Linked DNA regions of Pseudonocardia sediminis. The protein of the gene in region 1 binds, or shares a complex with, the protein of each later gene. Links are inferred from orthologs where the notes say so. Each region holds a gene or a part of one and is shown on either strand. Other genes may lie near its edges.

Region 1 (2,961 bases):
CTCCATCCACCACGCGTTCGGCCGGCCGACGATCGGGCGGCTGAGATAGAGGCCCCAGTCGTGCTCCCGGAACGTGTCGATCACGCGCGGGTTGCCCTTGGTGTCGACGTTGGTCCCGGACACCGGGTCGAAGCTCTGGATCTTCGGAGGGTGCACCGCGGTGATCCTTCCACCGGATCCGGCCCCCGTGAGCCCTCCGCGCACCAAAACTGTCGGGGGTTGCTCGTACCCTGGGTTCCGTGGCATTCGCGACTGAGGTCCCCGGTAGTGCAGCAGACGTGCACGAGCAGGCTGAGGTTCAGCCGCACCCGAACGCGGGCGAGACGCCGACGGACACCCCGCTGGCGCACTCGGTGCACCGCCCGGTGGGCGACATCGAGCGCACGGGCAAGCGGTTCGAGGTGGTCAGCGAGCACGTCCCGGCCGGTGACCAGCCGACGGCCATCGCCGACCTCGACCGCAGGCTGCGCGAGGGCGAGGAGGACATCGTCCTCATGGGCGCCACCGGTACCGGCAAGTCGGCCACCACGGCCTGGCTGATCGAGCAGCAGCAGCGCCCGACGCTGGTGATGGCGCCGAACAAGACCCTCGCCGCGCAGCTGGCCAACGAGCTCCGCGAGATGCTGCCGAACAACGCCGTCGAGTACTTCGTCTCGTACTACGACTACTACCAGCCCGAGGCCTACATCGCGCAGACCGACACCTACATCGAGAAGGACTCCTCGGTCAACGACGACGTGGAGCGGCTGCGCCACTCGGCGACGATGAACCTGCTCTCGCGGCGCGACGTCGTGGTGGTCGCGTCGGTGTCGTGCATCTACGGCCTGGGCACGCCGCAGTCCTACCTCGACCGGTCGGTGCAGCTCGCCGTCGGCGAGGAGGTGGAGCGCGACAAGCTGCTCCGGGCCCTGGTCGACATCCAGTACACGCGCAACGACGTCGCGTTCGCCCGCGGCACGTTCCGGGTCCGCGGGGACACCGTGGAGATCATCCCGGCCTACGAGGAGCTGGCGATCCGCATCGAGTTCTTCGGGGACGAGATCGAGTCGCTCTACTACCTGCACCCGCTCACCGGCGACACGATCAAGCAGGTCGACGAGCTGCGCATCTTCCCGGCCACGCACTACGTGGCCGGTCCGGACCGGATGGAGCGTGCGGTCCGCGACATCGAGGCCGAGCTGGAGGCCCGCCTGGCCGAGCTGGACAACCAGGGCAAGATGCTCGAGGCCCAGCGGCTGCGCATGCGCACCCAGTACGACCTGGAGATGATCCGCCAGGTCGGGTTCTGCTCGGGCATCGAGAACTACTCGCGCCACATCGACGGCCGCGGCGCCGGCACCGCGCCCGCCACGCTGATCGACTACTTCCCGGACGACTTCCTGCTGGTGATCGACGAGTCGCACGTGACGGTGCCGCAGATCGGCGGCATGTACGAGGGCGACATGTCCCGTAAGCGCAACCTCGTCGAGTACGGGTTCCGCCTGCCCTCGGCCACCGACAACCGGCCGCTGACCTGGGAGGAGTTCGCCGACCGGATCGGCCAGACCGTCTACCTCTCGGCGACCCCGGGGCCGTACGAGATGCAGCGCACGGGCGGCGAGTTCGTCGAGCAGGTGATCCGGCCGACCGGTCTGGTGGACCCGGAGGTCGTGGTCAAGCCGACCAAGGGCCAGATCGACGACCTGGTGCACGAGATCCGCGCCCGCAGCGAGCGCGACGAGCGGGTCCTGGTCACCACGCTGACCAAGAAGATGGCCGAGGACCTCACCGACTACCTGCTCGAGCTGGGGATCCGGGTCCGCTACCTGCACTCGGAGGTGGACACCCTGCGCCGGGTGGAGCTGCTGCGCCAGCTGCGTTCCGGCGAGTACGACGTGCTGGTCGGCATCAACCTCCTCCGGGAGGGCCTCGACCTCCCCGAGGTGTCGCTCGTGGCGATCCTCGACGCGGACAAGGAGGGCTTCCTGCGTTCGGGCACGTCGCTGATCCAGACGATCGGGCGTGCGGCGCGCAACGTGTCCGGCCAGGTGCACATGTACGCGGACAAGATCACCGACTCGATGCGGTACGCGATCGACGAGACCGACCGCCGTCGTGCCAAGCAGGTCGCCTACAACACCGAGCGCGGGCTGGACCCGCAGCCGCTGCGCAAGAAGATCGCCGACATCCTCGACCAGGTGTACCGGGAGGCCGAGGACACCGAGGAGGCCGTCCCGGTCGGCGGGTCCGGGCGCAACGCCTCGCGCGGCAAGCGCGCGGCGGGGGAGGCCGGGCGGACCAGCTCCGGCGTCGTCGCCGGCAAGGACACGACGGGCATGCCGCGGGCGGAGCTGGCCGACCTGATCCAGCAGATGAACGACCAGATGCTCGCCGCGGCGCGCGACCTGCAGTTCGAGCTCGCGGGCCGGCTGCGCGACGAGATCGCGGACCTGAAGAAGGAGCTGCGGGGGATGGACGCGGCCGGGGTCAAGTAGCTCCGCCGGCCGCCGGGCGGTCCGGCCGCGGGGACCTGCACCGGTACGGCGCAACGGGAGCGGTGCGCCGGGTCGGGGGCCAGGGCCGTGGTCCGGACCCGCGACCGCCCGGATACCGTGGGTCGGCACTGCTGTCGGTGGGCAGAGCCGTCGATGAGCCCGGAGGAGCAGCGTGACCGTCATCCGCACCACGTCCGACGTGGACGTGTTCGTCCGGAGGCTGCGCGCGCTCCTGACCGGTAACCGCGCCGTGTTCCTCGTGGCGGTGCCGCTGCTGATCGCGGCGTTGATCTGGTCCTGGACCCGGTTGCACGGCTACTCGCTGGACCTCGACGTCTACCGCATCGGGGTGCAGACCTGGCTGGCCGGCGGCGACATGTACGGGACGCTGCCGCAGCCCGTCTTCGGTCCGGTGCTGCCGTTCATCTACCCGGTGTTCGCGGCGATCGTGCTGGTCCCGCTGAGCGTGATCCCGCTCGGCGTCGCC
Region 2 (3,204 bases), 3.1 Mb from region 1 along the record:
TTCGAGACCTCGGTGCGGCGCTGGATCGCCGACAGGATCTCGGCGTCGAGGCGGTCGATCTCGCGACGCAGCTCGTCGATCTCCTCCTCGGTCGTGGGGACCGGGGGCAGGTCGGAGGCGTCCGAGGGTGCCTGCGAGGTCAGCGGGTCCGGTGCGGGGGTGGTCATGGTCTGCTCCGATGAGGTGGGAGTCGGCGGCACCGGACATACGAGACGCCCCGGGTCCGCGGACTCCGGGGCGTCGGTTCTGCTCGTTCAGGCGACGGGTGCCGGACTCCGGTACCCGTAGGAAAATCGCCTGGTGGTCTGCACGGCGACGAGTGTGCCACACGATCGGAGCACCGTGGGGCACGCGCGGGCGAGCGCGAGGGTTGTCGGTGGGCGGCGGTACCGTGTTCGACACGATGAGTGCGCTGTTCGAACTCCCCGCCCAGGACACCGGTGCGACCTCCGCCGGGACCGCACCGACGACCTCCCGTGGCCGTGCGCTGCTGGAGGGCCTCAACCCGCGGCAGAGCGAGGCCGTCACCCACGCCGGTGCGCCGTTGCTGATCGTGGCCGGGGCCGGGTCGGGCAAGACGCGGGTGCTCACCCACCGGATCGGCTGGCTGCTGGCCGAACGCGGGGTGCACCCGGGCGAGATCATGTCGATCACGTTCACGAACAAGGCCGCCGCGGAGATGAAGGAGCGGGTGGACGCGCTCGTCGGGCGCCGCTCGGCGGCGATGTGGGTCTCCACGTTCCACTCCATGTGCGTGCGGATCTTGCGCCGCGAGGCCAAGCACCTGGGCGTACGCAGCGCGTTCTCGGTCTACGACGCGGACGACTCGCGCCGTCTGATCGGGATCGTCGGCCGGGACCTGGAGCTGGACCCGAAGAAGTTCGCCCCCCGGGCACTGGCCGCGCAGATCTCGAACCTGAAGAACGAGCTGCTCTCCCCGGACGACGCCTCCGAGCGCGCCGGCACCGAGCACGAGCGCCGGATCGCCGAGGTCTACGGCGTCTACCAGGCCCGGCTGCGCCAGGCGAACGCGTTCGACTTCGACGACCTGATCATGGAGACGGTCTCGCTGCTGCAGCGGATGCCGGCCGTCGCCGAGTACTACCGCCGCCGGTTCCGCCACGTGCTCGTCGACGAGTACCAGGACACCAACCACGCCCAGTACGAGCTGGTCCGCCAGCTCGTCGCACCGGCGACCGAGCGTGCCCAGCCGGCCGAGCTGTGCGTGGTCGGCGACTCCGACCAGTCGATCTACGCGTTCCGCGGCGCGAGCATCCGCAACATCGTGGAGTTCGAGCAGGACTTCCCGAACGCGCGCACGATCCTGCTCGAGCAGAACTACCGCTCCACCCAGACGATCCTGACCGCGGCGAACGCGGTGATCGCGCGCAACACCGAGCGCCGGGACAAGCGGCTGTGGTCCGATCAGGGCGACGGCGAGAAGATGATCGGCTACGTCGCCGACAACGAGCACGACGAGGCCTCGTTCGTCGCCTCCGAGATCGACCGGCTGGTCGACTCCGGGGAGTACCGCAACTCCGACATCGCGATCTTCTACCGCACCAACGCCCAGTCCCGGGTGTTCGAGGACGTGTTCCTGCGCGTCGGGATGCCCTACAAGGTCGTCGGTGGCGTCCGGTTCTACGAGCGCCGCGAGATCCGGGACGCGCTGGCGTACCTGCGGGTGCTCTCCAACGCCGACGACACGGTGAGCCTGCGCCGGATCCTGAACGTCCCCAAGCGGGGGATCGGCGACCGCGCGGAGTCGGTCGTGGCGGACCTGGCCGAGCGCGAGCGGATCTCCTTCGCCGCGGCGCTGCGGATCGCGGCCGAGGAGCCCGACCGCGCACCCGCCCTGGCCACCCGGTCGCAGAAGAACATCGCCGGGTTCGTCCGGATGATCGACGAGCTGCGCGAGATGGTCGAGCGCGGCGACGACACGTCGGAGATCCTGGAGACGATCTACGCCCGCACCGGCTACGTCGAGGAGCTGCAGGCCAGCGAGGACCCGCAGGACGGGACCCGGATGGACAACCTGGCCGAGCTCGTCACGGTGGCCCGGGAGTTCGCCGGCGACGCCGCGGTGGCCGACCTCGCCGCGCTCTCGACCGACCCCGACGCCGCCGACCGCGCCGCGGCGGCCGCGGAGCGGGCCCAGGAGGAGTGGGCCCAGGAGGAGCGGGGACAGGAGCGGGCCGGGGCCGCGGGCACCGCGGAGGACGACGACGCCGACGCCGGCGCGCCCCCACCGGGCTCGCTGGCCGCGTTCCTGGAGCGGGTCGCGCTCGTCGCCGACGCCGACTCCATCCCGGACGACGACTCCGGCATGGTCACGCTGATGACCCTGCACACGGCGAAGGGCCTGGAGTTCCCGGTCGTGTTCCTCACCGGCTGGGAGGACGGGATCTTCCCGCACCTGCGCACGCTGGGGGACCCGAAGGAGCTCGCCGAGGAACGGCGCCTGGCCTACGTCGGGATCACCCGGGCCCGCGAGCGGCTGTTCCTGTCCCGGGCGATCGTCCGCTCGGCGTTCGGCCAGCCCTCGACGAACCCGGCGTCGCGGTTCCTCGACGAGGTCCCGCCCGAGCTCGTGGACTGGCGGCGGACGGAGCCCGAGCGCCCGTCCGCCCCGGTCGGCCGGTTCGGTTTCGGGCAGCGGCGCGGCAGCGGCGACCGCGGGGACTGGAAGGTCCCCGAGCGCACGATGAACGCGACGATCTCGCTCGACGTCGGCGACCGGGTCAACCACGACAAGTACGGCCTGGGCACGGTGATCGCCTCGGACGGCGTCGGCCAGCGCGCCACCGTCACGATCGACTTCGGCAGCTCCGGCACGGTGCGGCTGATGCTGATCGGCGGGGTCCCGCTCACGAAGCTCTGAGCCCGCCCGGCTCCGGAGCCCGCCTGCAAGGGCCGCCATCGGCTCGACGCGGCGGGGTCAGCGGCGCCCGGGCGGCCCGTCGAGCATCCTCGTCGCCAGCCGCGCCCCGAGCCCGGTGCCGTGAGTGTAGAGACCCGGGAGGGCCCGCTTGGCCGCCCACGTCAGGCGTCCCTCGACCTGCGGCAGGACGTGCAGGCGTCCGCGGTCGTGGGCGTCGAGAGTCCGGCGCACCACCGTCTCCGGGGCCCGGCCGGTCGCGGCCATGATCCGGGTGGCCAGGGCCGAGGTCGCCGGGTCGATCCGGCCGGAGCCCAGGATGGACG

The links.
Region 2: the proteins of uvrB (region 1) and EV383_RS25805 are in contact, whole or in part, in a crystal structure (PDB 7EGT), measured with the Thermus thermophilus proteins. The link is inferred for Pseudonocardia sediminis from one-to-one orthologs. Residues at the interface, in WP_096411307.1 of Thermus thermophilus: Glu23, Leu25, Arg26, Asp27, Gly28, Glu29, Arg30, Phe31, Arg55, Glu326, Asp327, Phe328, Glu379, Ser382, Gln383, His398, Gly400, Arg401; in WP_096412145.1 of Thermus thermophilus: His654, Arg656, Phe657, Gln666, Asp668, Glu669, Lys680, Arg681, Leu682, Ser683, Lys685, Tyr686, Ala687.

Annotation. Positions count from the first base shown.
Region 1 is NZ_SHKL01000001.1:2,468,018-2,470,978, forward strand. The notes cover bases 16-2,907. They hold uvrB (excinuclease ABC subunit UvrB), read left to right. Parts: upstream 16-341; coding sequence 342-2,474; downstream 2,475-2,907. Other genes in these bases: EV383_RS11510 (ribonuclease FAU-1 family protein), read right to left, coding at 16-156; EV383_RS11520 (glycosyltransferase 87 family protein), read left to right, coding at 2,647-2,907. Also shown: more of EV383_RS11510, read right to left, coding at 1-15; more of EV383_RS11520, read left to right, coding at 2,908-2,961. UniProt on the Escherichia coli protein: The UvrABC repair system catalyzes the recognition and processing of DNA lesions. A damage recognition complex composed of 2 UvrA and 2 UvrB subunits scans DNA for abnormalities.
Region 2 is NZ_SHKL01000001.1:5,524,507-5,527,710, reverse strand. Bases 8-3,142 are described here. They hold EV383_RS25805 (UvrD-helicase domain-containing protein), read left to right. Parts: upstream 8-403; coding sequence 404-2,881; downstream 2,882-3,142. Other genes in these bases: EV383_RS25800 (SDR family NAD(P)-dependent oxidoreductase), read right to left, coding at 2,939-3,142; EV383_RS25810 (chorismate mutase), read right to left, coding at 8-167. In the rest of the region: more of EV383_RS25810, read right to left, coding at 1-7; more of EV383_RS25800, read right to left, coding at 3,143-3,204. UniProt on the Escherichia coli protein: A helicase with DNA-dependent ATPase activity. Unwinds DNA duplexes with 3'-5' polarity. Translocates on single-stranded DNA with 3'-5' polarity. Initiates unwinding more efficiently from a nicked substrate than double-stranded DNA.